Regions from separate parts of the Enterococcus gilvus ATCC BAA-350 genome, predicted to be linked through region 1. Evidence: predicted binding sites of a transcription regulator. Region 1 holds the regulator's gene; each other region holds the start of a gene.
What was found. The regulator HrcA, encoded in region 1, represses chaperone genes, less so after heat shock. The targets are predictions, from matches to a motif close to TTAGCACTCNNNNNNNNNGAGTGCTAA.

Region 1 (10,377 bases):
GCGATTTAATCAGGAAGTCTTACAATTTCTAATTGAGAAGGAGTGATTTGGTGGAAAAGTTAGTAGAATGGTTTAAAACACATTTAAGTAAATTTAAAATGATCTTTTTAATTTCAGTTATTATTATTGTCCTATTCGAATTATCAAATATCGCAAAAACAATTTCGTTTGACCAGCTCTCAACCATTTTCAGCAATATCAGTATATGGAATATTCTATTAATGGCTGTGATCGGGCTTGTCTCTGTGACACCCATGATCGGTTACGATTTTACTTTGAATAACATTTTGGAGCAGAAGCCGAAAAAGCTGTACATTTTTGAAACCAGTTGGCTCGTCAACACATTAAATAACATCGCGGGATTTGGTGGATTCGTTAGCGCGGGTCTTCGTTCAGAGTTCTATGGCAAGCAGACCTCTGGAAAAAAAGTGGTTCAGGCGTTATCGAAAATTTTAGTCTTTACCATGTCCGGGTTATCGATCTATGCGCTGATCTCCTTCTTCTTGGTTATGTTTGATGATCATAATCAATACTTGCGTCAATATTGGATCTGGCTTATCGGCGGCGGATTATACTTCCCGATTGTTTTTTGTCTAAGTATTTTCGGAAAGGGAGAATATCTGGGGGATTTAAAAAGTTCTCACCGACTTGAGTTGATCGGAACTTCCTTCCTTGAATGGACCGGTGTATTAATCAGCTTCCTTTCAACAGGGTTCCTAATGGGGATTCAGGTTAGTATTCGTGATGTTGTTCCGTTATTTATCGCTGCGACGGTAATCGGAATTGCTTCCATGATTCCAGGAGAATTAGGTAGTTTTGACTTAATGATGATCATTGGATTGTCTGCTTTAGGAACACCAAGAGAAACCGTCGTTGCATGGTTGTTGCTCTTCCGACTATTTTATTACTTGGTTCCTTTTGCCATTGGACTTATTTTATTTTTCAAAAACCTTGGGACTACGATCAATACACGCTACAAAGGAATTCCTGTTGGTCTATTACGAGAGCTGGCTCATAAGCTTGAAAGTTTCTTGCTTTACTTCACAGGGATCATGCTTGTTTTATCAGCAACTATTCCTGAAGCCTTTATAAGGCTGCCCTTTCTTCAAAAGCTTAATCCGATACACTCTCGAGTAATTGTTGTTTTTCCAGCAATTTTATTAGGATTCTTATTGATCGTTTCTGGTCGAGGAATTTCTGCACGGGTAAAACGTGCCTACTTCCCTACCATTATTATCGTGACATTGACCTTCTTGTATTCACTACTTGCAGGATTTCGTTTTTCTACCGGCTTCTTCCTTGCACTAGTTTTATTAGTTGTTATTTTTTCTAAGAATGAATTGTTCAGGGAGCAGCTTGTTTATTCTGCGGAGTGGATGACCATTGATGGCCTTATTATGGGTGGACTCACCTTCTTGTACATCATCATCGGTGTCTATAACAGTCCTAAAATCCATCATCGCCATCGTCTACCGGAATTTTTCCTATTCCCTAGTGAACAAATTTGGGTCGTAGGATTTGTGGCGATTTTGATTGTAGCGTTCATTATACTTTTATTGATTCGTTTCCTAAAAAATAAGCGCACGCAAATCGGTGAACCTTTAGATGAAGCACGTGTCCAGCATATTTTAGAAACCTACGGAGGCAATCCAGATAGTCAATTGGTCTTTTTAAAAGACAAAAAAGTTTTTTATTACAATGATGGCGAAGAGGATACTGTCTTCTTCCAATTATCGACTTTTAATAACAAAATTTTAGTTATGGGTGATCCTTCCGGAAAAAATGAGGATTTTGTTGCTGCGACAGAGGCCTTGATAAACGAGGTTGACCGGTTCAATTACTTACCTGTTTTTTATGAGAATAGTGAAGAGATGGTCATGATCCTTCATGAGTTTGGCTATGATTTTATTAAGTTCGGTGAGCGAGCACATGTTCATTTACCTGATTTTACTTTGAGCGGAAAGAAGATGAAGGGACAGCGCTCTGGTTTCAATAAGGTTCTTAAAGAGGGGTATCAATTTGATGTCCTTACTCCCCCGTTTTCGGATGAAACAATGAAGACGTTGCGGGCAATCTCCGATGAATGGCTCAATGGTCGTAAAGAAAAAGGATTCTCTTTAGGCTTCTTCTCAGAAGACTATTTGCAACGTGCCCCAATCGCGGTCATAAAAAATAGCGATAAAGAAATCGTAGCCTTTGCGAATTTTATGCCGACCTATACAGATTCTATAGGGACCATCGACTTAATGAGACACAGCCCTGAGAAAGCACCTGGCGGAACGATGGATTTTCTTTTTATCAATTTATTTCAATATATGCGTGATGAAATGGGAATCGAGTATTTTGATTTAGGTATGGCTCCTTTAGCAAATGTCGGTACTTCTCGTAAAAGCTTCACGCAAGAACGGATCGCTTATTTAGTCTATAATTTCGGATCGCGCTTCTATTCATTCGGCGGACTTAAAGAATACAAAGATAAATATGCGAACGAATGGATTCCAGAATATGTATTGTATTCACGTGATAGCTGGATCGGCTACGTAATGATTGCTTTACTAATTACGGATAATGCGCCTGTGCAAGAGGATAAAAAATATCGCGGATTCCGACGTTTTACTTTTAGAGATTAGCAGCTTCGATTTCGAAGTTGCTTTTTTTGTCTTGACAACTCGTAAGTTTGTGTCTAAAATAAGCAACAACATATACGAAATCAGTTTGGAGTGTTTAGAATGACTCAATTAATCTCTGCACAACTGAATACTTTTTACTTTAGCTATTTTAGATGAGTTTGTATTCCTATTCGTGGATACAGACACCTACGTTTGTATCTATGATGGCTAAGGCATTTTACGCTGACTTGTTGCCGCATAGATGAAAATCTATAGTGGCTTTTATTTTAGTACCGTTAACGCTCACTGTAGATTTTTATATCTGCAGTGAGCGTTTTTTCTTTGGCAAAGTAACAGAACGGCACCACGAGGACCAAATGTTCCTTATTGAACGAATGGACAACATGAAGAAAAAATCGTTTATCGCAACGAATCGAGAGTAAGAAGAAAAACCTAGGAGGAAATTTTATGAATAACGTACCGAAAATCATGGTTAAATCAGAAGGTATAGCTGCAATCGGCAGTTACGCTGCTTCGTTGTGGTCAACTAGAAAAATCGTCTTATTAAGTGACAAAAAATCATTTGATGCGGAAGGTGCAAAAGTTCTTCAATACTTAACCATTATGGGGTTTGATGTGCAAACACTTGTATTGAACGAACCGCTCTACACTACCGCTATCGCAAATCTAGTATATCAATTTTTATCTGATCAAAAGATAACGAAAGAAAATGTAATTGTCGGATTAGGGGATGAATTTCTTTGCCAGTTGAGCGGTTATGTAGCAGAAAATTATCTTGGTGGTCTGCCGCTTATTCAGATTCCAACTACTTTACGCGGACAGCTCAGTCTCTGTACTGATAACTATGTGCATTTGCTGAATCTTGAAGCGAGAACGTTCCACTCTCTGCAATCAAAACCAGAAGGTATTTTGATTGATACGAACATGATCGATGCCTCTTCTGAGAACAGCTTGAAAGTGGCGCAGGAATTTCTGCTTGCGAAAGGATTCCCGCAGAGCCATATGTGCCAACACGAATTATGTAAAAAAAGACGCATCGAAGGGCATCAAATAGACTACACAACTTTCTTTTCAGAATTAGCCGATAAAAATTTAATACCCAATCGCCTAACTAACCATGACATCCGAACACCTATTTTACGGGACACCCATAAAAAATGGCTATCACTGATAAAAAGAAGATAAAAAGGTGTTCCCCAAATACTCAATCATTTGGGGAACACCTAATCATTCTTTCACAGTGAAAACACGTTAAAGGGAACTTATCTCTTCTTTTTTAATTCTTTATTGATGTCGGCTATGTCAAAGGCCTTCCAGCTTTCATTTCCCCGTGAGTCCTCAGCTGGCGTCTCCCCTTTTGCCTTCATACATATTGCATACTCAACGGGAGCCTCCTCAAGGATCTTTTCAATAACCAGCTGGTGTTGCCAATCGCAACCAAAATCATAAAGATAACTGATTGTTTTCTTATTTTTAAAATCTTCATCGATCAATCGCTGCTCTTCCGCAAATTGCACCATCTCTAAATCACTAGGACCAATCATTATTTTCTTGTCTACAAAAAAGCTATGCAAATGACAATCTTCCCAACCAAATGCAATCTGCAAAATCTCATGTAACTGCTCATAAGAAATGCTCGCAGGAATTTTTAAGCGTCGCCAGATTCGAGGTCGATACCCTTTGAGATCCACACGTACGACATAACTAGTTTGTGTTTTAACAGCAGCACTTTGTCTGGGAAACTCTAAGATATTGTTCGGAACTTCTTTTTTTACCGTTTCATCTATATTATAATTATCTAAATTGTAAGGCTCTTCAATATCAAAATTTCCTTCACGCCATTCATCCATGACTGCCAATTTGTTTTTTGACCAATAGTTAGGGTTGCTCATACGAGATAGAAACGCTGTTTTATTGAGATAAATAACGTATTGCATTTCTTTACATTCCTCTTTGGTAATAATTCTTTCATTATACAATGCGTAATAAAGGTCTAGCAGCATTTGATAAGCATAAAAACTTTCATCGATATATAGCGGCATATGGTTCGGCAAATGATGGATCAAAGCTTCTTTAACGAGTTCTTCATCTAGCAATTTCCCACTGAGCCTTCCTTTATCAACAAAGTTTAAAAAGAATTCTACCGTGCGAATAAGACCGTCCGGTTCAGCAAGTCCTCCAGCAATAAAATAGTACACCATATCTTTGGTCATTCGATCAAACAGCTTGTCCAATTTATCCATGCGAACCTCCCTTAAACACATTTTCTCTTTTCATTAAGGATAAAAGAAAAAAGAGGCCTAATCAATACTGAATTGATTAAGCCTCTAAACTTATTTTTTTCCACCAAAGGCATCTTTCACTTTGCCAAAGAAACCTTCTTCTTTTTGTTCGCTTACTGTTTGCCCGCCTGCTTCAGCAAATGCACGTAGCGCATCACGCTGCTTCTCATTCAAGTTTTTAGGTGTAATGATTTTCACCGTTACTTGTTGATCGCCATTCGTATTTCCACGAAGTCTCGGAGCGCCTTTTCCGCGGAGTCTAAATTTAGCACCTGTTTGTGTGCCCGCAGGTACTTTCAATTTAACATCTCCATGAACGGTAGGGACATTGACTTCATCCCCTAGAGCCGCTTGGACAAAACTCAACGGCAAGGTGTAGTAAATTTCTCCGCCATCACGGTCGAAGATGTCACTTTGTTTCACTTTAAAGACAACATACAAATCTCCGTATGGTCCACCATTTACTCCAGCTTCGCCTTGATCCGCTAATCGCATTTGTTGGCCGTCTTCCACACCGGCAGGTACTTTTACCTTGACTGTATGAGGACGCTTCTCATGACCGGAACCATGACACGTTGGACAAGGATCTTTGATTTCTTTCCCTGTTCCATGACACACATCACATGTTTGACGGCTCATTACACGTCCAAGTGGTGTTTGGTGTTCAACGTTAATTGAACCAGAACCATGACATTTATGACAAACTTCTGGTTGCGTGCCAGGTTTTGCCCCATTTCCGTGACACGTATGACACGTTTCTTCACGGTTGTATTTAATGTCTTTTTCCACACCGAAAATAGCTTCTTCGAATTCAAGGTTGATTGAATATTGTAAATCTGCCCCTTGTCTTGGTGCTTTAGGATCTGCTTGACGTCCGCCGCCACCACCAAAGAAAGATTCAAAAATATCCTCAAATCCAAAACCGCCTGCTCCTCCGAAACCACCAGCACCGCCAAAACCGCCTGCTCCTCCAGCTCCAAAATTTGGATCTGTTCCCGCATGGCCGTATTGATCGTATGCCGCACGTTTTTGCGGATCGCTTAAAATCTCATAAGCTTCAGAAATCTCTTTAAACTTTTCCTCAGCATCGGCTTCTTTATTGATATCCGGATGGTATTGCTTGGAAAGCTTACGATATGCTTTTTTTATTTCATCATCCGAAGCACCTTTTTGTACCCCAAGGACTTCGTAATAATCCCGTTTTGTAGCCATTGGCTTCCCTCCATAATTTCATAGAATCGTTAGTATTGTATCACACTAAAAATCGATACGATACGTTTCTTAACGTTTTTCTAACGGACTTGCCAATCTTGAAAGAAAAAAGGCCAAAGCGATGACTTTGGCCTTTATCAACGAATCAATTATTTGTCGTCATCGTTAACTTCTTCAAAATCAGCATCTACGACATCATCCGCGCCGCCTTGAGCTGCGTTTGGATCAGCATCTGCTTGTTGTTGTGCCGCTTGTTCGTAAAGTTTAACTGTTAAGTTTTGTACGATTTCGTTCAATGCATCGCGTTTTTCTTTCATCAATTCGATGTCATTTGCTTCGACCGCTGCTTTTAGTTCATCGCGCGCGTCTTCTGCTTTTTTCACTTCGTCTGCATCTACTTTGCCTTCTAATTCTTTCAATGTTTTATCAACAGAGAATAGTAAAGCATCTACATCATTACGTAGGTCCACTTCTTCTTTACGAGCTTTATCAGCATCCGCATTTGCTTCTGCGTCTTTCACCATACGATCGATTTCATCGTCAGACAAACCTGATGAAGATTTGATCGTGATTTTTTGTTCTTTTTGTGTTCCTAGGTCTTTCGCAGAAACGTTTACGATACCGTTTTTGTCAATATCAAACGTTACTTCGATTTGAGGAATTCCACGAGGTGCAGCTGGAATATCTGTCAATTGGAAACGACCTAATGTTTTGTTATCAGCAGCCATTGGACGTTCACCTTGCAAGACATGGATGTCTACTGCAGGTTGGTTGTCAGCAGCTGTTGAGAATACTTGTGATTTACTTGTTGGGATCGTCGTATTTCGGTCGATCAATTTCGTGAACACGCCGCCCATTGTTTCGATACCCAATGATAATGGTGTTACGTCTAGTAATACAACATCTTTCACATCACCAGTGATGACCCCACCTTGGATCGCAGCACCCATTGCTACTACTTCATCTGGGTTAACTGATTTGTTTGGTTCTTTACCTGTTTCTTTACGAACAGCTTCTACAACTGCTGGAATACGAGTTGAACCACCGACTAAGATAACTTCGTCGACTTCTGATTGAGAAAGACCAGCATCTTTTAAGGCTTGACGAACAGGTGCTTTCGTACGTTCAACTAGATCAGCCGTAATTTCATCAAATTTTGCACGAGAAAGTGTTGTTTCTAAGTGCAACGGACCAGCATCGCCGGCTGTGATAAACGGTAAGCTGATTTGTGTTGAGCTGACACCTGATAAATCTTTTTTCGCTTTTTCAGCAGCATCTTTCAAACGTTGCATAGCCATTTTGTCTTTAGATAGATCAATGCCGTTTGCTTGTTTGAAATCAGCAACTAAGTAATCGATGATCTTGTTATCGAAGTCATCCCCACCAAGAGCGTTGTCTCCTGCTGTAGATAATACGTCAAAGACACCGTCGCCCAATTCAAGGATTGATACGTCGAACGTACCACCACCAAGGTCAAATACTAAGATTTTTTCATCCTTGTCTGTTTTGTCCAAACCGTAAGCCAATGCTGCAGCAGTTGGTTCATTCACGATACGTTCAACTTCTAAACCAGCAATTTTACCAGCGTCTTTTGTTGCTTGACGTTGAGAGTCATTGAAGTAAGCAGGAACTGTGATAACGGCTTTTTCAACTTTTTCGCCTAGGTAATCTTCTGCAAATCCTTTGATATATTGCAATACCATTGCAGAGATTTCTTGTGGAGTATATGATTTTCCGTCTGCTTCTACTTTGTATCCAGCTTCACCCATATGGCGTTTGATTGATGAAATTGTATCTGGGTTTGTAACTGCTTGACGTTTTGCGACTTCACCTACTTGGATCTCACCATTTTTGAATGAGACAACAGATGGTGTTGTGCGGTTTCCTTCTGGATTTGTAATGATTTTAGCTTCTCCGCCTTCTAAAACAGCTACTGCGGAGTTTGTTGTACCTAAGTCAATACCGATAATTTTACTCATAATTGAAAATCTCCTTTTCATTTATCTTTTAAATTTACTAATAAATAGTAGAATACTTTATTGAGCGACAACGACCATTGCGGGACGCAATACTCGGTCGTGTAGTTGATACCCTTTTTGTAAAACATTGACGATCGTTTCGGGTGCTACGTCGTCTTCTGCTGGAACTGTTTGAACCGCTTGATGAAGATTCGGGTCGAAGGTTTCACCTTCAGCTTTGATCTCTGTGATCCCCTCTTCTTTCAATGCAACGGTCAAACTCTCAAGTACCATTTCTACCCCTTTTTTCAGGCTGGCACTTTGATCATCTGTCACTTCCGTTGCTAAGGCTCTCTCCAAATTGTCGATCGCTGGTAATAATTTTTTCCCAAGATCCTGCGAACGGTAACGGATTAACTGTTCCCGCTCATTTTTGTTACGGTTAGACATATTTGCAATCTCAGCACGAGCTCGCAAGAATTTATCTTCCATTTCACTGAACTTGTTTGTTAAGTCTTCTACTTCAGAAACTTCTGGGATATCGATTTCTTCAGTTTCCATTGTTTCTTCCGCTTCAACTTCTTCTTCAACTTCATGTTTCTTTTCTTTTGCCACTACGCGTACTTCCTTTCTTTTTAGGAATCGTTTCTAGTGATATAAATCCAAAGAACGATAATAATCATCCAATGCATTTGTCAACTCGTATCGGAATACATCCAATAATCCGAAGATTTTTGAATACGGCATCGAGGTCGGGCCTAACAATGCGATCGTTCCTCGGCCATGCCCGCGAATTTCATAATTTGCTTGGATCATACTTAAATGATCAAACAAATCATTGCCTAACTCCGTACCGATCCGTACATGGATATTGTCATCTGAGGGAAGCAATAATTGTGTCAATTCATCCGAATTCTGCATCAGTGAATACATTGACTTTACATGATCGAAGTCCTGATCGGGATTGAAATTTAAAATATTCATTCGCCCACTAACAAAGACTTTATCTTCAAACGCCTCATTTAAAATCACATCGAACAAATGTCTGATGCCATCAGTGGTTTGAAAATAGCGATGTAAAATCATTGGAATCTCTGTTCGCAATTTCTGATAGACACTCATTAAAGGCTGTCCCACTAAACGATCATTGATGATTCGAACCATCTTCTCCAAGTCCTGACTGTCAACATTCTCAGGAATACGAAAAACTTGGCTTTCAACGTTCCCTTTGTCAGTAACGATGATTGCTAAAATTTGGCGATCATTCAATGGAACGATCCTAAATCCTGTTAACGTCCGATCTTTCATTTCAGGGCCGAGTGAAAATGCCGTATAGCTGGTAACCTGCGAAAGTATTCTTGCGGATTGTTGAATAATATCATCGATCTCATGAATATCTTTCTTTAACGAACTGCGAATTTGATCTGCTTCTTGATTACTCACCTTTATCGGCGTTAGTAGATGATCCACATAATAGCGATACCCCAGAGCTGAAGGAATCCTTCCTGATGAGGAATGAGTCTTTTCTAGCAAGCCTAATTCTTCTAAGGTCTTCATGTCGTTACGGATAGTCGCGGAACTTGCTTTTACGCCTTCTTCCATTAAACTTTTCGACCCAACTGGTTGTCCCGTATGGGTAAAGTTTTGGATGATCAAGCTGAGAATCAGTTTTTGTCTTTCCGTTAACATTCATCTCATCCTTTAGTTAGCACTCTTTCTTTTTAAGTGCTAACTCGATTATTAATATACCACATCTCCTATAGAAGTCAAGTGAAAAAAACAAAAAATTAGCACTCTGCAACAGAGAGTGCTAATCGTTTTTATTCAATAAAAATTCTTCAAAAACATCGTTTCCTCTAAACAATCCTGCCTTGGTCAGATGGATGCTGGTATCGGTCTCTATAATGAGCTTTTGCTGCTTTAATTTTTCAAGCACGTCACCATAAACATCCATTATTGACTGCTTAAAACGGGCTTCAAAAACCGCCTTTTCAACTCCTAAAATTTTTCTTAAGCCCAAGAACATTTCTTCTTCAATTTGCTCTCGTTCAGATAAGTATTCCTCTTCAAGAATTGGAAGACGATCGTCATTCAAAGACTTCAGGTAATGTTGTATCGGTCCGCGATTTTTATAGCGTCGATTTTCTAAGTAGCCGCTCGCGCCTGCCCCGATCCCAAAGTAATTTTGATTATTCCAGTAAACTAAATTATGCTTGCTCTCAAATCCTGGCTTAGCAAAATTACTGATCTCATATTGCATTCGTCCAGCTTTCTCCATTGCTTCAATTGTTTCAG
Region 2 (10,377 bases), 960 kb from region 1:
GCCTATTTGATTGCTATTACGCTGCTGAAGCAAGTTTTTGCGATTCCTGATATCAATGAATTGATTCGGATGCAATTGGCGATCAATGAACCAAAGGACGCGTACAATAGTTTTTGTACCGTGCAAGAAGAAGCACTGCTGCAACTGGCAAAAATAGTTTTAGGTGAAGAAATCGAATTTAACAGCTACAAAAAAGATTTCTACTATTTAGCAATGGAAAGTGCGATAGCTTCTTTTACACAAAAAATGTTAACTGAAAAAATCATTCAATTGGAGAAAGAGAAAGAAGGCGAAACGGATGAGTGAAAAAATCGCAATCCTAGTTGATTCTGGGACAGACGTCCCAAAGGAAGTAGTGAACAGCGGCCCTTTTTTTATGGTGCCATTGCGTATTATTTTTAGTGATAAAGAATATAGAGATGGGAACGATATTAGCTCCGATACTATTTTTCCTTTAATCAAGAAAGAGTTGCCAAGCACTTCTTTACCAGATGGCGAATTGATCCATCAGGTTTTTGATGAGATCAAAGAACAAGGCTATACACATGTGATTATTGTGACGATTTCAAGCGGGTTAAGCGGGACTTACAATGCGCTGCGCGTACTCGGCGAGCATTACGAAGGGTTAACTTTCCAATCGATTGATACGAAAAATGTGGGGATCGGAGCAGGGATTCTAGCTATTTACGCCGGCGACTTGGTGAAACAAGGCAAATCCTTCTCAGAAGTGATTGAAGAAGTAGAAAGCAAAATCCCCTACACAAAAATCTTCTTCAATGTAGACACGTTGGAGTATTTACAAAAGGGCGGACGTATTGGTTTGGTCTCTTCTTTATTGGGGAGTGCCTTGAAGTTAAAACCGATCATCTCTTGTAATTCTGAAGGCATCTACTATACAGTTGCCAAAGTTCGTGGACTAAACAAGAGTATCGATAAGACTTTACAGCTAGTAAAGGACCATGTTGGCAATCACAAGCGCTTTAATTTGGCTGTAACACACGCCGACGCATTGGAAACTGCGGAAAAAATCCGATTACGGCTACAAGAGATGTTTCCGACTGCTGAAAATATCTATTTTGGAAAAGTTTCTCCTGCATTATCCGTTCATACTGGACCAGGTTCCTTAGGCGTGGTTTGTCAAGTATTGGATTAGTGACAAAGTCACTTTACTGCTTTCGCTTATTTCATTAAAAGCAATAAAAAAATATTTAAAACAGAAGAAATCAAATTACCGAGAAGGAGATGAGCAAATGCTTGTCTCTTTTTTATTATTCAATTAAATTCTTCTATTTTTTCTTAAGTAATCGTTGTAAAAAATCGTCATCTGTTTGAAAAGATGAAACAGTATTGAAATTATTGTATAATGGTAGGGCGTACATACAATCTTATAAAGGTATGAGGTGACTCTTAGTGAAAAAAATTCTAGTAGTTGACGATGAAAAGCCGATTTCGGACATCGTAAAATTCAATTTAACCAAAGAAGGCTATGAAGTCTTCACTGCATATGATGGTGAAGAAGCCTTAGAAAAAGTCGAAGAGGTCAATCCAGATTTGATTTTATTAGATTTAATGTTGCCAAAAAAAGACGGTTTAGAAGTGGCTCGTGAAGTACGCAAGACCCATGAAATGCCGATCATTATGGTTACGGCGAAGGATTCTGAGATCGATAAAGTATTGGGCTTAGAATTAGGAGCGGACGATTATGTGACTAAACCATTTTCTAATCGTGAATTAGTTGCCCGCGTAAAGGCAAATTTACGTCGAGGTGGACAAGCGCCCAAAGAAGAAGAAAATACGACACAAAGTGATTTAACGATCGGAGATTTGACGATTCATCCAGATGCTTACATGGTAACCAAGCACGGAGATACGATCGAACTAACGCATCGTGAGTTTGAATTGCTACACTATTTGGCAAAACATATCGGACAAGTGATGACGCGAGAGCATTTACTGCAAACCGTTTGGGGATACGATTATTTTGGCGATGTGCGAACAGTGGATGTGACTGTCCGTCGTTTACGTGAAAAGATCGAGGATAACCCCAGTCATCCTACCTATTTAGTAACAAGACGTGGCGTAGGGTATTACCTACGTAACCCTGAACAGGAGTAAGTATGGAAAAGAGAATCCGTTTTTACCGATCGGTCAATTTCAAGATTGCGTTTTCGTTTATCTTGATTTTACTGATTTCGATCGAGATCATCGGTGCTTACTTTATTCGGGGACTTGAAAAATCAACAATCGATAGTTTTACCAAGGATATGAATCAGCGGGTCTCTTTGCTAAGTACGACCCTCGGAGCCACCATGTCAGAAGATGCCGGCAATGAGGCAGATCAGCTTCAGCGAATCCTTGAAAATAATGGAACGGCTGACAATATCACTGAGATGTGGGTGGTAGACGATAAAGGGATCGTCATCGCTACAAATGACGTGGGTCAGAAAGATTCGATCATCGGAAAGAAAAATGAATACAGCGACATCGATGATTTTTCAATGAAGCAATATGTAACACTAGATGATAATAATAGACGGGTATATATCAATGTCCAACCCATTCAGTCCCCGACCGGCGATTCGGCTGTGATCGGGGCTCTTTATGTTAAAAGTGACATTGAGCAAAAATATACCGAAATCAGCAACACAGCTTTGATTTTCTTTACTGCCTCCTTGATCGCGGGATTGATCTCGATCATTGTCGCGTTATTGGTGGCACGATCGATCACAAAGCCTATTAAAGAAATGCAAAAGCAAGCAGTTCGTATTGCGCAAGGAGACTATTCTGAGAAGGTCGATGTTCAAGGGCATGACGAGTTGAGTCAACTTGCAGAAACATTCAATAAATTATCTGACCGTATTGAAGATGCTCAGGATACGATGGAAGCTGAAAGAAATCGTTTGGACAGCGTGTTGACGCACATGACTGACGGGGTTATAGCAACAGACCGCCGAGGAAAAGTCATCACGATCAATGAAATGGCCTTGTCTTTGCTTAATACAACGAATGAACAGGCGATTGGTCAGTCGATTTTGACTCTGCTTGATTTAGAGGAAGAGTACACGCTGCGTAAATTGCTGGAAACGCCAGAAGAGATTTTAATCAATCGTTCAAAATCTGATTCAGAAGAAGATCGTATGACGCTACGATCAGATTTTGCTATGATTCGTCGTGAATCTGGCTTTATCAGTGGATTAGTAGTTGTTATCCATGACGTAACAGAACAAGAAAAGACGGCTGAAGAGCGTCGTCAGTTTGTTTCCAATGTGTCACACGAGTTGCGTACGCCGTTGACAAGTGTCCGCAGCTATTTAGAAGCGTTAGAAGAAGGTGCTTGGGAAGACAAAGCAGTAGCTCCAGACTTTATTCACGTGACTTTGGGCGAGACCGATCGAATGATTCGAATGATCAATGATTTATTGAATCTTTCTCGAATGGATTCAGGTGCGCAGCAAATGGACCTTGAACTTGTCAATTTCAATGAACTAGTGGACTATATTTTGGATCGCTTTGACATGATGGTGAACAGCCAAGAAAAAACGTATCGGATCATTCGTGAGTTTACCGAACGTGATTTATGGGTAGAAATCGATACGGATAAAATCATGCAGGTGATTGATAATATCATGAACAATGCCATCAAGTATTCACCTGACGGCGGAAAGATCGAAGTTCACTTGATGGAGACTCATAACAATGTTGTCTTAAGTATCTCTGATGAAGGACTAGGAATTCCTAAGAAGGATCTGGAAAAAGTCTTCGAACGCTTTTATCGCGTCGATAAGGCTCGTGCCCGTCAACAAGGCGGAACAGGACTTGGGCTAGCCATTTCTAAAGAAGTCATGAAGGCGCATCAAGGACAAATCTGGGTTGAGAGTGTCGAAGGAAAAGGCTCGACCTTCTATATTTCTTTACCATATGAACCCTATGAGGAGGATATTTGGGAATGAAATTATCAGAAAAAATCATTCGTGTCGCACTTATGGCTCTGATTTTTCTGAGCCTCATCTTAACCTATGCCATTTGGCTTAGTCCTACCTCAAAGATATCCGATGTCACTACAAGCAAGCAGGCAGTGAAGAGCGATCAGAACTACACAAAGGCAACAGACGCTTTTCTGCCGATTCGCGGGACATGGAATTTGTCGAATGGGAAGTTTCAAACAAGCAGCGAAAATCTGCTGGCTACCACACAGGCGCGCTTAACAGAAAGTACCTATGGTCAGTTGCAAGAAATAGCCCATGGAGAAGACATTGAAAGTTACTACAATTTATCCAACGGGATTGAAATGAATTATGAAGGCGAGTTTTCTTTGGCTGAATATATCAAGGTTTTTGATATGCCGGTCAATTTGAATTCAATGAAAGATTCGGATAAAATCATGTTTTCAAAGATTCAGATTGATTTTTCCAAAAAGAAGATTCGCTTTCTGAACTATAATAAGGACATCGTGTATGAAGCGACGATTTCCGCGGATTTTTCTGGTTTGGAGACCATTTACGAAAAAAATCAAGGACGCTATTTGCCAATGGCTGAGGGAAATCCTTTGGTTCCTCGTCTGTCACGCACAAAAGATCGTGTTCGGCTTAAAAAATACAGTTATATTTTAACGACCCAATCGTATTCACTTTTTCGAAATGCATTTTTCCAAAACCCCGATCAAGCAAAAGGGGAGGAAGAAGAAAGCGGCTCTCGTTCATTTGTCAGCGGCCATGAAGAGCTTATAATGGATGAACAGAAGCGTTTGGTGACCTTTAATGGTGAGCTGCCTTCCGATTTAGCGAAGGAAAGTATGTACAGCCAAAGTTTTAATTACGTAAGCCGGTTGGGAACTTCTGTTGGAAATCTACGGTATTTTGATCATCATGACGGACAAATCAATTATCGAATATTTGTCGAAGGGTACCCGATCTTCAGTCAATCTTCTAAAGGAAAGATGACTGTCAAAATTCAGCACGCGCCTAATACACCCACACCGCAAGTCAAAATCGAGACGAGTATGGACACGGTCCAAGTACCGATACCTTCTGATGAAGAAGTTGAGCTGCCAAGCACGCTGGAGGTAGAAAACAGTCTAGCTGCGGCAGGAATCGAACTTGATAAGATCCAAAGTTTTATCATTGGCTATACTTGGCAGGATATTGATGGTGTAAATAAATTAGTTGCCTTAACGCCAGAATGGTTTGTTAAATATGAGGACACTTGGTACTCCGCTAACCAGCTGATGCAAGGAAATCTAGAAACGGAGGCGAGCTAATTGGATTTTAGAAAAATCGAATGGATCTTTTTTCTCGTCTTCATCGGTCTGAATATATTTCTCTTCAGTATTTATTGGAATAATCAGCACGAACAAAGTTTAGTGACTAATTCAAATCAGCGGGAAGATATTGTGCAGCGCCTAGAAAATGATGATATAAAAATCAAAGATGAAGTTACTGACGACCACCAAGAGGGGTATTATTTGAGTGCTGAGCAGGATACGTTCGATTCACTAGTAAACGAAGGAACGAACGCACCAATCAATGGGAATTGGACCATTTCTACCCGAGTACTGACAAGTATCCCAAATGGAGAAATAAAATTTGATCTAAAAAAGGCGACGAGTAGTTTTAATCGTTTGATGAAGGAGTCCACTTTTATCACGAATGGCACAGAATATACGTACCTTCCTGATGTTTCTAAGAAAGATGAGGATTTAGGAAAAGTCGTCGGAGCGCAAACCTATGAAGGGATTCCTTTTATTGATGAAACGTCCCGCGTGACGTTAGACATCATGAAGGAGGATGACCAGGAGCGGGTCTCTAAATATACTCAAACCCGGTTGAAGGACATTGAGCCTTTGCGAGAAAAAATGTCGCTTTATTCCGAAAAAGAAATCTTGAACACGCTATATATCAACAATAATATTCCGAGCAAATCGACGATTACCAACATTTATTTAGGCTATTTCCGCACACTTGAAGTACGTGAGAAAAATGTGTATGTGCCTGTTTGGTTCGTCAAGATACGGACGTCAGATAAGACGACGCAGATTGAAAAAGTCAACGCCCTGAATAATCAGGTGATCACGAATAATTTAGTTCCAAAGGTGGAAAATCCATAAAAAGGGTTGTATACTGAGGACAGTTTTAAAAGAGAGGACCAATTGCTCATGTTAGAAATGAATAACGCCTTCAATATCAGCATTTTAGCTAGCGGAAGTACAGGAAATTCTTTGTACTTAGAAAGTCCGCAAAAAAGAATTTTGGTCGATGCTGGGTTGAGCGGGAAAAAAATCACTTCGTTATTAGCAGAGGTCGATCGAAAACCTGAAGATTTAGATGCGATCTTAGTGACTCATGAACACCGAGATCATATCCATGGTGTCGGAGTTCTTGCAAGAAAATATAAATTACCTGTTTATGCGAATGAGAAAACGTGGGAAGCGATGTCTCCGCTGATCGGAAAGGTTGATGTTGAACAACAGCATATCTTCGAGATGGGGAAGGTGCTGACTTTCGGTGATTTGGATATCGAAAGTTTCGGTGTTTCTCATGATGCGGCAGCACCTCAATTTTATCGCTTCTATAAAGATGGTCATTCATTTGTCATGTTGACAGATACAGGTTATGCTAGTGAACATGTCCGAGGGACGATTCGCGATGCAGACGCATACTTGGTCGAAAGCAATCATGATTTAGAGATGTTGCGTATGGGTGCCTATCCATGGAGTTTAAAACAACGAATCCTTGGCGATCGCGGCCACCTGTCTAATGATGATGGCGCGCTAGTGATGACCGATATTCTTGGTGATCGTACAAAACGCATCTATTTAGGACATTTAAGTAGAGAGAACAATATGAAGGAACTCGCTCATATGACGATGGAAGAGACCTTGACGCGGTATGATCTAGGTGTAAACCATCAGTTCCAAATCTTTGATACTGATCCAGATAGCGCGACAGAATTATTCGCAATCTAAAAAAATGGCAAGCTTGCTTTTTGCAGGCTTGCCATTTTTTGATCAGCTATATACGCTAAAATGTTGGTTCAAGTGTCTTGGTTCGATCACTTCATCGATCAGGGCAATTGCATAATCTGCCATGCTGATCTCACTCTTACCTTGTGAGTTCTTTTTTAGATGATCATCACTGATCTGATACTTTCCAGTCCGTAAACCATCAGGTACAAAATTTGCAGCCGGGCTTATATAGGTCCAGCTTAGCTGTTGGGTTGCTTTTAATTCTAGAAATGCTTGGTACATATTATAAGCAGTGGGATAATACACTGCCTTTGGATCAGAGACATCGATCATGCGTTGTGTTTCATCAATAAATAAGGAAGAGGTTCCCCCTACAACGATCAAGCGTGTATCCGTTCCACGTAAAAGATCACTGAGATGTTTTAAAGATGTTTGATGCATCTCCTCTTGTCCGATCGGCGGGCGAAATGCGTCAATGACTACATCAAAAAATTCGACATCCTTTTTTGTAAGCTCGAAAAGGTCCTTGACCAAAATGGGCACATGTACCTTCAGATTTTCAGGATGACGGACAATGGCTGTAACAGCGAGCCCACGATCAAGCGCTTCTTCTAAAATCATAGAGCCGGCGTGTCCTGTTGCACCAATAATCGCTACCTTCATTAAAAAACCTCCTTAGAGTGATTGTACATTCAGTCTAAGGAGGTTTTTATAAAAAGGCAAAAGATTCGTTTCAGATTTAATTAGCGTGTAGGGCAAGCTGGGTCAAAATAACGAGCAGATTCATCCCAACATGGGTAATCATAGAAGTCCAAATGCGTCCGCTATAGCGATACATTCCACAGAAAAGGAACCCTAAACCTGCATATAGCAGATAATGCCCATCGTTGTGAGCAAAGGCAAAAAGGACAGAGCTGAGAAGTGCCGGCAGGAAAAAGCCGAATCTCTTTTCTAGCGAACCAAAAATTGCACGACGAAAAACAAATTCTTCCATGATTGGGCCGGCGATAGTTGTCGCCAGGATAAAAATCATATTGTTCATGATCAGTTGAACGATATTTTGTGTATTCTGTGAAGCAATCGATTGTCCCAAGAAGCGCTGCTCAATTTGTAAAATGACCATTTGCAAGAGCAGGGAAGCAGGGACACCCAAAATACCAATTAAAATGGAGATCAGTACACTTTTTCGCGTACCTTCTAATCCGAAGATGTTTGATTTAAAACGATAAACAACCATCAAAGCTGCGCCAAGAAAATAAGCGAGCGTTGTTAACTGAATGAGTTGTGAAGAATTTGCTTGGAGTACGCGTTGGAAAATCAAAGGTGAAAACAGCACCAATCCATAAGTAAAAATCGTAATGAAACTATATTTTTTTTCGTTCATTGAACTTCCTTTCTAACCATTTATTGTTCCCAAGTATACCATAGTTCTCAAAAAACTTAGTGCAGGAAAAATCAAAAAAAGAAACGAAGGACTTGCAAAAAGAAACAAAAATGGTATGATAAGAATTGTGAGTTAGCACTCTTATCTATCGAGTGCTAACGACTTGAAAATTCATTACTAGTTGGAGGGATTTATCGTGTTAAAACCATTAGGTGATCGTGTCATTCTTGAAGTTACTCAAGAAGAAGAAAAAACAGTTGGAGGCCTAGTCTTAGCTTCTGCAGCAAAAGAAAAACCACAAACTGCTAAAGTCGTAGCTGTCGGTGAAGGCAATGTGCTGGAAAACGGTCAAAAGAGTCCAATGCCAGTAGCTGTTGGTGATATGGTAATGTTTGAAAAATATGCAGGTACAGAAGTAAAATATGACGGCAGTGAATTCTTGATTATCGCTGCAAAAGATATTATGGCAATCGTTGAATAAAAAATAATGAGGTGAAAGAATCATGGCAAAAGATATTAAATTTTCTGAAGATGCACGTGCAGCAATGCTTCGCGGAGTAGACAAATTAGCAGATACAGTAAAAGTAACATTAGGACCAAAAGGACGTAATGTCGTTTTAGAGAAATCTTACGGTTCTCCTTTGATTACAAATGATGGTGTGACTATCGCAAAAGACATCGAATTAGAAGATCATTTTGAAAACATGGGCGCAAAGCTTGTTTCTGAAGTCGCATCTAAAACAAACGACATCGCTGGTGACGGAACTACAACAGCAACAGTCCTTACACAAGCAATCGTTCGTGAAGGATTGAAGAACGTTACTGCAGGCGCAAATCCAATGGGCATTCGTCGCGGAATCGAATTAGCAACAAAAACAGCAGTTGAAGAATTGCACAGTATTTCTAAAGTCGTTGATTCAAAAGATGCAATTGCACAAGTTGCTGCTGTTTCTTCAGGCAGCGAAGAAGTCGGTAAACTAATTGCTGAGGCAATGGAAAAAGTTGGTAACGACGGCGTTATTACGATCGAAGAATCTAAAGGGATCGATACTGAGTTAGATGTCGTTGAAGGAATGCAATTTGATCGCGGCTACTTATCTCAATATATGGTAACAGACAACGATAAAATGGAAGCTTCTTTAGAAAATCCATACATCTTAATTACAGACAAGAAGATCTCTAACATCCAAGACATCTTGCCATTGTTAGAACAAGTCTTGCAACAATCTCGTTCATTATTGATTATTGCTGATGATGTAGACGGAGAAGCATTACCAACATTAGTCTTGAACAAGATTCGTGGAACATTCAATGTTGTAGCAGTAAAAGCTCCTGGTTTTGGCGATCGTCGTAAAGCAATGCTTGAAGATATCGCGATCTTAACGGGCGCTACAGTGATCACAGAAGATCTTGGTCTGGACTTGAAAGAAGCAACGATCGAAAACTTAGGGACTGCTGGTAAAGTCGTTGTCGACAAAGACAATACAACGATCGTTGAAGGTTCAGGCGACAAAGCAGCGTTAACAGATCGTGTTGAAATGATCAAACGCCAAATCGGCGAAACAACGTCTGACTTCGATCGTGAAAAATTGCAAGAACGCTTGGCTAAACTTGCTGGCGGAGTGGCCGTGGTTAAAGTTGGTGCGGCGACTGAAACAGAATTAAAAGAATTGAAATTACGTATCGAAGACGCGCTGAACTCTACTCGTGCGGCTGTTGAAGAAGGAATCGTTTCTGGTGGGGGTACAGCATTAGTGAACGTCATCAAGAAAGTTTCTGATTTAGATGCTGAGGGCGATGTAGCTACAGGGATCAAGATCGTCGTTCGTGCATTGGAAGAGCCTGTTCGTCAAATCGCTGAAAATGCTGGATTCGAAGGCTCAGTCGTTATTGATAAATTAAAAAATGCGGATCAAGGTACAGGATTCAACGCAGCATCTGGTGACTATGTAAATATGATCGATGCTGGTATCGTTGACCCAACAAAAGTAACGCGTTCAGCATTACAAAATGCGGCCTCTGTTTCTGCATT
Region 3 (10,377 bases), 730 kb from region 1:
ATTATTATTTGGATGAACCAGCAAATATTGAATGACATCAATATTGCTCGCTTGAAATGACGCTGCACAGGCTTGCAAATAAAGATCCCACATTCGATAAAAAGCTTCATCTTTTTGCTCGATCACTTTATCTGCTACTTCATGGAAGTTTTTAGTCCAGTGCTCTAATGTTAATTGATAATCCCGACGCAAGCTTTCAAGGTCAATTAGCTGCAGGTCATTTTCAGTAATGTGTCCTACCAATTCAGTAACGCCTGGAATATATCCGCCTGGGAAGATGTATTGATTGATCCACGCATTTTTTGCTCCGCCTTGTTGACGGCTGATTCCATGAATCAATGCTGTCCCATTCGGTGCTAGGTGACCTTCAACGACTTTAAAATACTCTTGCAGATTTTCCGCACCCACGTGCTCGAACATTCCTACACTCGTGATATGATCAAAGGTCCCTTTCAAGTCACGATAGTCCATCAATTCAACAGAAACGCTCTCTTCCAAATGTTCCTCTTTAATGATTTCTTGAATGTGTTGGTACTGTTCTTCACTAAGCGTGATCCCCTTAGCCTTCACTTTGTACTCTTTAGCCGCGGTTAAGATCAACGTTCCCCAGCCGCAACCAATATCTAACAACGTTTCACCCGGCTGAATAAATAATTTATCTAAAATATGATGCACTTTATTGATTTGTGCTTGCTCCAAAGAATCTTCCGGCGTTTCAAAAAAAGCGCACGAATAGGTCAAGGTGCGATCTAACCACAATTCATAAAATTCATTTCCTAAATCATAATGGCTATGGATATCATGTGCTGATTGTTTTTTTGTATGCTTTTCCTTTGGCATCCACTTTTTGAAATTAGTGTTATGGAAAAAGCCATTTGATTGATTGTAAACATCGTAGATCAAGGCCTGAAGATCGCCTTCAATTTCGATTTTCTTTTCCATGTATGCTTCGCCTAACGCGAGAGATGCATTGTTCATTAATTCCTTCACCGGAATTTTTTCGTTGAAAAGAATCTTGAAGACGGTATCCTCTTCGGGATTTCCGTATTCCTTCACTGAACCATCCCAAAAAGTAACTTCTGTTTTTTTAGAAAAAGATGGTTTAAATAATTGATTGTATACTTCTTTGTCTAACATAATCATGCCTCCCTCACAATATATTCTTCCTAAACGTTCATTAGTTCAAAAGATATGATCTGAGTTTGGACAAAAAATAGGATTTTCTCATAAAATTGTCATTGAATGTTCGGTGCAGCTCCTAAAAAAAGCGCAAAAAAAAACGGGTTTCCCCGTTTTATTGAATCAAATCATAAATTTCCATCGCAACAATGTCGATGTTATCAAATTGATAAGATTGTTTGCTGTCGCTTTCAGTCAGCTCAAATGTTTCTGTTGTATTATCATAAGTTACAGTACATTTTTCTACGCCTTCTTTTTCAAAACGACGCAATTGTACTTCATTATCCGTTGATTCAGTCATTGCTTCCAAGCGTTTAATAATGGCAACTAATTGTGAATGTTTCATCTAGATGCCCCCCTTCTTCTCAATTCTGTCTTATTGTATCAAATCCAACCGTATCTTGCATTGATTTTCATCAATAAATTTATGATTTTTTTACTAAATCTAACTTAAGATTCAGACCACCACAATTTAATCAACGCTTGCGTCCCATCATTTTCGAATCCTTGGTCTGCCAAGCGTTCATATAGCTCTATGGCTAATTTAGTTGCTGGTAAATCAAGGTCCATTTTCTCAGCCTCGTCTAAGGCGATTTTCAAGTCTTTGATAAAGTGCTTTACAAAGAAGCCTGGCGAATAGTCCGATTTCAAAATACGTGGTGCGTAATTCGACATGGACCAGTTTTGAGCAGCACCGCCGCCTAAGGTTTCTAACACTTTCGAAACGTCTAAATTGGCTGCTTTCGCATAGACAAGCATTTCTGTCATGCCGGTCATTGTTCCGGCAATCATGATTTGGTTCGCCATTTTGGTATGTTGTCCCGCACCAGCTTCACCTTGAAGAGAATAACTTTTTCCCATTATTTCAAATAACGGTATCACCCGGTCATACACCCCGCGGTCGCCGCCGACCATGATTGTCAACGTTCCGTTTTGGGCACCTAAGTCACCGCCCGAAACAGGAGCATCTAATGAAGACGCGTCTTTTTCTTTAGCTGTTTGATAAATTTTTTCTGCCAAGGTCGGTGTCGACGTCGTCAAATCAATCAAGATCTTTTCAGCCACCTCTGTTGAAAAAATACCCTTCGCTCCATAATAGATTTCTTCAACATCGCTAGGATAGCCTACCATAGAAAAAATAATCTCGCTGGCATTCGTCACCTCTGCTGGCGTATCTTGCCAAATTGCACCGTGTGCAACTAATTCATCCGTTTTACTTTTTGTACGATTGTATACAGCGACCTCGTATCCTGCTGCTAAAAAATGCTTTACAATCGATTTTCCCATCACGCCAGTACCGATAAATCCTATTTTCATCTGCTTTACCTCCAAAATAAAAAATAATCCATCTCCAGTATACATGAAGAGATGGATTTCAGCTTTATTTATCTTCGCTATTTCTGAGGGAGTTGATCCGGACACGCATTTTTTGAACTGTATGCGCGGGAGACCTTACTTCCACATGATTTTGTTCATAATAAAGAATCATTTCCTGATAGAACTTAAGAATCTCACTTCCAAAGCGTTCGGCAGAGATCTCGATCAGTTTATTTTTTTGTACTTCAGGATCTACCGGGATCTGTTGCTGCGCGTAACGAACAAAGCAATCACTAAAATCGTTGTCTCGTTCAAACGTGATCCCTAAAGATTCATGATCCAATAATTGCTCTAAATAATCGTTTCCTTCCACGATACATTGCGTACCGGAAGCAATCGCCTCAGCGTAGGTCAGACCTTGTGTTTCTGAGGTTGACGCGCTGACAAAGTAATCCGCTGCATGGTAATAATACGCTACTTCCTCATGAGGAACTTCTCCGGTAAACTGAACATACTCCTCAATACCGAGTTCACTCGCCAATTCTTCTAGATCTTCACGATAAGGGCCCTTACCAACAATAACAAGACGCGCCTTCGGAAAACTCATAAGAATCTCAGTAAATTGCTGCACGATGACATGGATATTTTTTTCATAGGAAATACGGCTGAGAGATAAAATCATCAGCTCGTTCTCTTGAATTCCTAAGTTCTGCCGCAATTGATCCGTTTGCTCTTTGGTAATATCCGGCCGAACAAAATGCTTCACGTCGATCCCCGTCGGAATAATCCGCATAGGGATCTCCACCTCATAACGCTGCAGAGTATCCACCACCCGCTTACTTGGGCAAACGACTCCTGTAGAATGATTAACAAACATTTTTATAAAGTGCTTCACATGTGTCGGTCGAACCACTTTTCCATTGGCAATATAATGAAGATAGTCCTCATACATCGTGTGGTACGTATGAACCACTGGGATTCGCAACCGGTTCGCCACCAATTTGCCTAAGAAGCCCGCACCAAATTCTGTATGGGTGTGGATGATATCCAAGTTCAATTCTTTCGCAATTTGATACGCAAACCAAATGCCCCGTACAACGATCCGTCGATCCGTAAAGGATACAAAGGGCACACTCGGCATTCGGACGATATCTTTTTCAAACTCATCGGCGTCAGGATCAGTTGTCGTAAATATGAATACTTCATGGCCCTGTTCCTCAAGCTGATCTTTCAACGTTCTAATAGATGTTGCAACCCCGCTTACTTGGGGAAAATAGGTGTCTGTAAAAAAACCAATTCGCACGTCAATTCCTCCAAACTACTTTGCGATTCTTCCATAGACTTGATGATCATAGGGAACACCTAAAACTTTTTGATACACCGCTTTTAGTTCTTTCCCGATCTGCGTAATACTTTTTTCCTGCGCAGTTTTAAATCCTGTCAGTGCAAGATTTGGCAATTGATGATTGACCAATTGTCGGATCAATCCTTCAAATTCCTGATTCGTAGTTCCCATATAACAGTTTACGCGATTCTCCATCCAGCCTTCATAGACAGGGATATCCCTTAATAAGATCTGCTGTTGACTGGCTAACGCCTCTAAAACAACGATCCCTTCTGTTTCTTCATAGGAAGGAAAGAAAAATAAATCCGCCCCTGAGTAAGCTCCCTCAATCAGATCGCCATTGATATAACCAGGAAAAAGAACATTTTCAGGATGATCTTTTTTGACGATTTTGCGAATTTCTCTTGGTATAGAAAGCATCGGAACACTGCCAAACCAGATAAATGTGTATTCGGGCATTTTTTTAGCAATCTCCACAAAATCAATGATTCCCTTACGCTCGAAAAACAATCCCACACAAATCACTACTTTTTGTGTTTCCGATAAATGAAAATGTCGGCGAAAAGCCGCTTCTTTGTATTCATCTGGATAATACCGTTTTAGATCGATTCCATTTGAAATGGCAGCGATCGGCTGGGTCAAACCATATTGTTGCAACAGCTTTTTTGAATAAGGTGTCGGTGTAATCAGGTGATCGGACTGCTCATACAAAGCCACTAACCATTTTTTTACGAAAGGTGCCAACTGATTTGAGCCGATAAACGAATTTCGGAAATCCTCTTCCGTAGAATGCGCATGATAAATCACTTTCTTGCCCATTTTTTTCGCTTTTTTAACTAAATAGAGACTTTTAGGTCCATATGTATTTACATGTAATAAATCATAATCGGTCGAATTTGGATCTAATGTGTACTCGATCCCCACCGCATCCAGTGCTCTTCTTTGATGACTTAAGGCTCTGCCGATTCCGGATTTTCCAATAACATTTTGTCCTTCAAAATAAAGTAATACTTTCATAACCCGCCTCCTCAAAAACAAATCAATTATATCATAAGCGTCTGACCTTTTTCTCAACCTATGGTCTGATTTTAAGGAATATGCAGAAAGTCCACACAGAAAGTATGAATTATTTTTAGCTGTTACGCATAAAAAAACCGCCGTCCAAGTGGACGACGGTTTTGAATTTTGCTTTATTTTACGTATTCTTCAACTAATGCTTGAACTTCTTCCATTGTATCGCATTCTTTTAATGCTTTTTCAGATAGTTCAGCCATTTTATCCGTTGTTAAACGTTTCATTAAGCTGCGTGTTCTAAGAATAGATGTCGCACTCATAGAGAACTCATCTAATCCCATACCCATTAATAACGGAACTGCTGTTTGATCGCCGGCCATTTCGCCACACATACCAGCCCATTTACCTTCAGCATGCGCTGCATCGATCACGTTTTTGATCAAACGTAAGATTGATGGGTTATATGGTTGATATAAGTAAGAAACGCGTTCGTTCATACGGTCAGCCGCCATTGTGTATTGAATCAAGTCATTCGTACCAATACTGAAGAAATCAACTTCTTTGGCAAACTTGTCAGCTAAAACAGCCGCTGCAGGAATTTCGATCATGATTCCGACTTGGATCGTGTCAGAAACCTTCACGCCTTCATTAACAAGTTTTTCTTTTTCTTCGTTGAACATTTTCTTCGCTGCACGGAACTCTTTCAATGTTGCAACCATTGGGAACATAATACGCAAGTTGCCATGAACAGACGCACGCAACAATGCACGTAACTGTGTACGGAACATGTCATCGCCCAATTCAGATAAACTGATGCGCAATGCACGGTAGCCCAAGAATGGGTTCATTTCATGAGGCAACGTCAAGTAAGGAAGTTCTTTGTCCCCACCGATATCCATTGTACGAACAACGACTGGTTTGTCGCCCATGCCTTCTAAAACGGCTTTATAAGCTTCAAATTGATCGTCTTCTGTTGGGAAATCAGATGAGTCCATGTATAAGAACTCTGTACGGTACAGCCCAATCGCTTCAGCGCCATTATTGTGAACACCTTCTAGGTCTTTAGGTGTTCCGATATTCGCAGCTAATTCAAAATGCTTACCATCAGCAGTCACTGTTTCAGCGTCTTTTAATTTTTCCCATTCAGCTTTTTGCGTTGCATAAGCTTCGCCAGCTTTTTGGTATTCAGCCGCTTCTTCTTCAGTTGGGTTAATGATTGTTTCACCTGTGATCCCATTGACCGCAAGTAAAACACCCTCTTTTGCTTTGGCAGTGATTTCTTTTGTTCCAACAATTGCTGGAATTTCTAATGAACGAGCCATGATTGCTGAGTGAGACGTACGTCCACCGATATCAGTAACAAAGGCTTTTACAAAGTTTTTATCCAATTGTGCAGTATCACTTGGCGTCAAGTCATGCGCAACAACGACAACTTCTTCATCGATCATTGATGGATCTGGTAAAGTCACACCCAAAAGATGTGCCATTACACGTTTCGTAACGTCACGGATATCTGCCGCACGTTCTTGCATATAAGCGTTATCATCCATCGCCTCGAACATGCCGATATACATATCGGTTACTTCTTTAAGTGAACTTTCAGCGTTCACTTTATTATCTTGTATATGTTGTTTGATTTGACCAATCATTTCTGGGTCTGAAAGAACCATCAAATGAGCATCAAAAACTTGTGCTTCTTCTTCACCTAAGCTTTTTGCTGCTTTATCCCGAATTTTTTCTAATTCAGCAGAAGAAGCCGCCAAAGCGTCGTCTAAACGCTTTTCTTCGGCAGCAGTGTCTTCTACATTATTTTGTTTGAAAGATAAATCCGGTTGTACTAGCAGATAAGCTTTTGCAACGGCTACTCCGTCACTAGCGGCAATACCTTTTAGTAATTCAACCATTATTCAGATAATCCTTCTTTCTTCATTGTTTCTACGATTGCTTCCATTGCTTCTTTTTCGTCAGCACCTTCAGCAGAGATAGTCACGTCAGAACCTTGGCCAACACCTAGAGACATAACGCCCATGATTGATTTAAGGTTAACTGATTTTCCTTTATACTCTAAGTTAATATCAGAGTTAAATTTGCTTGCAGCTTGCACTAATAAAGTTGCGGGACGTGCATGAATCCCTGTTTCTGCTACTACGTGAAAATCTTTTTTTTCCATATTGACCGTTCTCCTTTATAAAAAAAAATGTTTTTTTATGTTAGGGCTTTAATGATAACGTCCATCATTTTGGGCCCTTCATTTTCTTAGATTACCATTTTTTTGCAGTGGATACAACAATTTTAGTCGATTTATTCAAGCAAAATGTATGCCCTTTCTTAAAATATGTGCTATACCCGTCCAACTTCCCCATTTCTTCCGTTTTCATTTTTTTTACATAACAAAGGAGCGTCCTAAAAAAGACCAGCAACGATTTTTTTAGCACTCGATGCGTTCGAATGCTAAAAATAAAAACAAACTGTTTGCTTTTATCAAAAATCTCGTTATAATTATGTCTAAGGTCAGTGATAGTCAAACAATTGACCAGCGTATCTTTTTACGAGATTCGCTTACTCGATGTACAATGGAAGAAACATCAACTATTGAAAGGGTGAAAAAGATGCTTTGCCAAAATTGTCATGAAAATGAAGCAACGATTCATTTATATGCAAATGTCAATGGTCAACGAAAGCAACTAGATTATTGCCAGAGTTGTTATCAAAAATTAAAGAATCAAGCTGGAGGTGCGCCACAGATGGCAGGAAATGATCCTTTTGGTTTTGGAAGTTTAGACGATTTGTTCCGTTCCATGTCCCAACAAATGCAACAACGACAAGGAGCTGCAGATCAAACACCACCAACCCAATTCGGCGGTGGAAATGGAATAAATAATCAACCCCCTCGCGGAAATGGCGGCGGCGGTCTATTGGATGAATATGGTATCAATATTACTGGACAAGCACGTGAAGGAAACATTGATCCCGTAGTCGGTCGTGATGACGAGATCCAACGAGTCATTGAAATCTTGAATCGTCGGACAAAAAATAATCCCGTATTAATTGGCGAACCCGGTGTTGGTAAAACAGCGGTCGTTGAAGGATTGGCACAAAAAATCGTCGATGGCGATGTTCCGCAAAAATTAATGGACAAAGAAGTCATTCGTTTAGATGTCGCTTCTCTTGTGCAAGGTACAGGTATTCGGGGACAATTCGAAGAACGGATGCAAAAATTAATCGAAGAGATTCGTCAAGCTGAAAACATCATCCTATTTATTGATGAAGTTCATGAGATCGTCGGTGCCGGCGCTGCTGGAGACGGCAATATGGATGCTGGGAATATTTTGAAGCCTGCTTTAGCTCGCGGCGAATTACAAATGGTCGGTGCAACCACATTAAATGAATACCGCATCATTGAAAAAGATGCTGCATTGGAACGTCGGATGCAACCCGTTCGCGTGGAAGAGCCTTCTGTTCAAGAAACCATTGAGATCCTCAAAGGTCTGCAACCACGTTACGAAGATTATCATCATGTAAAATATACGGATGATGCCATCAAAGCTGCGGCTGAGTTATCAAATCGTTACATCCAAGACCGCTTTTTACCTGATAAAGCAATTGATTTGCTGGATGAAACAGGGTCGAAGAAAAACTTAACGATTCAAATTGTTGATCCAAAAATGATCGATAAAAAATTGGCCGAAGCAGAGCAACAAAAATCACAAGCTTCTCAAGAAGAAGACTTTGAAAAAGCTGCTTACTACCGCGATCAAATCAACAAATTGCAAAAAATGAAAGACCGTCAGATAACAGATGAAGAAACACCGGTTATCACTGAAAAGGACATGGAGAAAATCGTTGAGAAACGTACAGGCATCCCTGTCGGTGAATTAAAAGAAAAAGAACAAACACAATTGAAAAATCTTGCAAGTGATTTGAAACAACACGTCATTGGACAAGATGAAGCGGTAGAAAAAGTTGCGAAAGCCATTCGCCGTAATCGTGTTGGTTTAAACAAAAAAAATCGTCCGATCGGTTCCTTCTTATTCGTTGGACCAACAGGTGTCGGTAAAACAGAATTGGCTCGTCAGTTAGCAGAAGAACTTTTTGGATCAAGCGACTCTATGATTCGTTTTGACATGAGTGAGTATATGGAAAAACACAGTGTGTCTAAATTGATTGGTTCACCTCCAGGCTATGTTGGGTATGAAGAAGCTGGTCAATTAACGGAGCAAGTTCGACGTCATCCATACAGTTTGATTTTATTGGATGAAGTTGAAAAGGCACATCCAGATGTTCTTCATATGTTCTTACAAATTCTTGATGACGGCCGTTTAACGGACTCACAAGGTCGGACTGTCAGCTTCAAGGATACGATCATTATTATGACAAGTAATGCTGGTACTGGTAAAATCGAAGCAAATGTCGGTTTTGGTGCCGCTCGTGACGGCGTTACTCGTTCTGTATTGGGACAATTGAAAGATTTCTTTGCCCCAGAATTCTTGAACCGTTTTGATGGGATCATCGAATTCAGTTCGCTGTCAAAAGAAAATCTTATGAAGATCGTTTCATTGATGTTAGATGATGTAAATGAACTTTTAGCTTCACAAAAATTGCACATTGAAGTGCCGAATAATGTGAAAGAGAAATTAGTTGATCTTGGCTACGATCCTGCAATGGGTGCTCGCCCACTTCGTCGTACGATCCAAGAAAATATCGAAGATGGGATCGCCGAATTCTATTTAGATCATCCAACCATTACAGAGCTAAAAGCGAAACTTGATAAGGAAGATCATATCGTCATCACTTCTAAACCTGAACGTTTAGCAAAAGAAGATAAAAAATAACACTTTAGGACCCTCGTCAGATACGAGGGTCCTATTCTTTTATGCAAATTTTCTAAATCTTCTAATTAAAATGAGCAACATCCTTCTTTTTTCTTAATCTTTCTTATATAATTACACTATGAAGTAAGGTTTTAGGAAGAAGGTGTTTCGGGATGAAACTTATCAATGTGACGAATAGTCATTCACAACTCGTGTATAATCAGCTGGAGAACACTGATGCGAATATGATAAAAATTTATACTATAGGAAATACTACCGTCATTTATACCGATGCTTATAAGCATGCTGAGATTGTTTTAAAAAACGACAATCGCAATATCTTGCCATCGGAAGTAGACTTCGTACATAATTATTTTAAGCGAAAATTGGATGAAGGAACCTATGATTTTGCAAATATTTCCTATCTTGAATCTCCCGGCCTAATCGAAATGTCAATAACAAAAAAATAGTTGAAGCGAAAATGCTTCAACTATTTTTTATTTACTTTATTAGCGATGATTGGTAATTGAAAAATCCCTACAAAAGCCAAAACCTCGATCCATTGGATGACTGGAACCCCTGCCCCTGTATAGATCATCATAAACATCTCTTTCCGCTCTGGCGCCCATGAACAAAACCAGGATACACCGATCAGAAAAATCAAATAAGAAAGTGTCAGTCCCAAAAGAATCAGCAGCATTCCTCTGAATG

Region 2: a site for HrcA is predicted at 8,478-8,504, ahead of groES (co-chaperone GroES). Genes of this name have one in related genera too.
Region 3: a site for HrcA is predicted at 7,284-7,310, ahead of I592_RS10175 (ATP-dependent Clp protease ATP-binding subunit). Genes of this name have one in related genera too.

What each region holds. Positions count from the first base shown of each region.
Region 1 covers NZ_ASWH01000001.1:1,329,359-1,339,735, reverse strand. The annotation lists gene I592_RS06635 (alpha/beta fold hydrolase) at 1-46, shown strand, start outside; gene mprF (bifunctional lysylphosphatidylglycerol flippase/synthetase MprF) at 51-2,630, shown strand; gene I592_RS21385 (hypothetical protein) at 2,885-3,052, shown strand; gene I592_RS06625 (hypothetical protein) at 3,078-3,815, shown strand; gene I592_RS06620 (plasmid pRiA4b ORF-3 family protein) at 3,893-4,873, opposite strand; gene dnaJ (molecular chaperone DnaJ) at 4,964-6,124, opposite strand; gene dnaK (molecular chaperone DnaK) at 6,274-8,103, opposite strand; gene grpE (nucleotide exchange factor GrpE) at 8,161-8,697, opposite strand; gene hrcA (heat-inducible transcriptional repressor HrcA) at 8,731-9,771, opposite strand; gene hemW (radical SAM family heme chaperone HemW) at 9,893-10,377, opposite strand, start outside.
Region 2 covers NZ_ASWH01000001.1:2,288,825-2,299,201, reverse strand. The annotation lists gene I592_RS11360 (DUF1836 domain-containing protein) at 1-306, shown strand, start outside; gene I592_RS11355 (DegV family protein) at 299-1,153, shown strand; gene yycF (response regulator YycF) at 1,411-2,115, shown strand; gene walK (cell wall metabolism sensor histidine kinase WalK) at 2,118-3,950, shown strand; gene I592_RS11340 (YycH family regulatory protein) at 3,947-5,257, shown strand; gene I592_RS11335 (two-component system regulatory protein YycI) at 5,258-6,103, shown strand; gene I592_RS11330 (MBL fold metallo-hydrolase) at 6,152-6,961, shown strand; gene I592_RS11325 (NAD(P)-dependent oxidoreductase) at 7,004-7,624, opposite strand; gene I592_RS11320 (CPBP family intramembrane glutamic endopeptidase) at 7,701-8,345, opposite strand; gene groES (co-chaperone GroES) at 8,542-8,826, shown strand; gene groL (chaperonin GroEL) at 8,849-10,377, shown strand, end outside.
Region 3 covers NZ_ASWH01000001.1:2,054,503-2,064,879, forward strand. The annotation lists gene I592_RS10140 (SAM-dependent methyltransferase) at 1-1,137, opposite strand, end outside; gene I592_RS10145 (YkuJ family protein) at 1,295-1,525, opposite strand; gene I592_RS10150 (NAD(P)-dependent oxidoreductase) at 1,630-2,541, opposite strand; gene I592_RS10155 (glycosyltransferase family 4 protein) at 2,561-3,799, opposite strand; gene I592_RS10160 (LTA glycolipid anchor biosynthesis glycosyltransferase, IagA/BgsA family) at 3,815-4,858, opposite strand; gene ptsP (phosphoenolpyruvate--protein phosphotransferase) at 5,032-6,759, opposite strand; gene I592_RS10170 (phosphocarrier protein HPr) at 6,759-7,025, opposite strand; gene I592_RS10175 (ATP-dependent Clp protease ATP-binding subunit) at 7,465-9,687, shown strand; gene I592_RS10180 (DUF1827 family protein) at 9,840-10,136, shown strand; gene I592_RS10185 (hypothetical protein) at 10,157-10,377, opposite strand, start outside.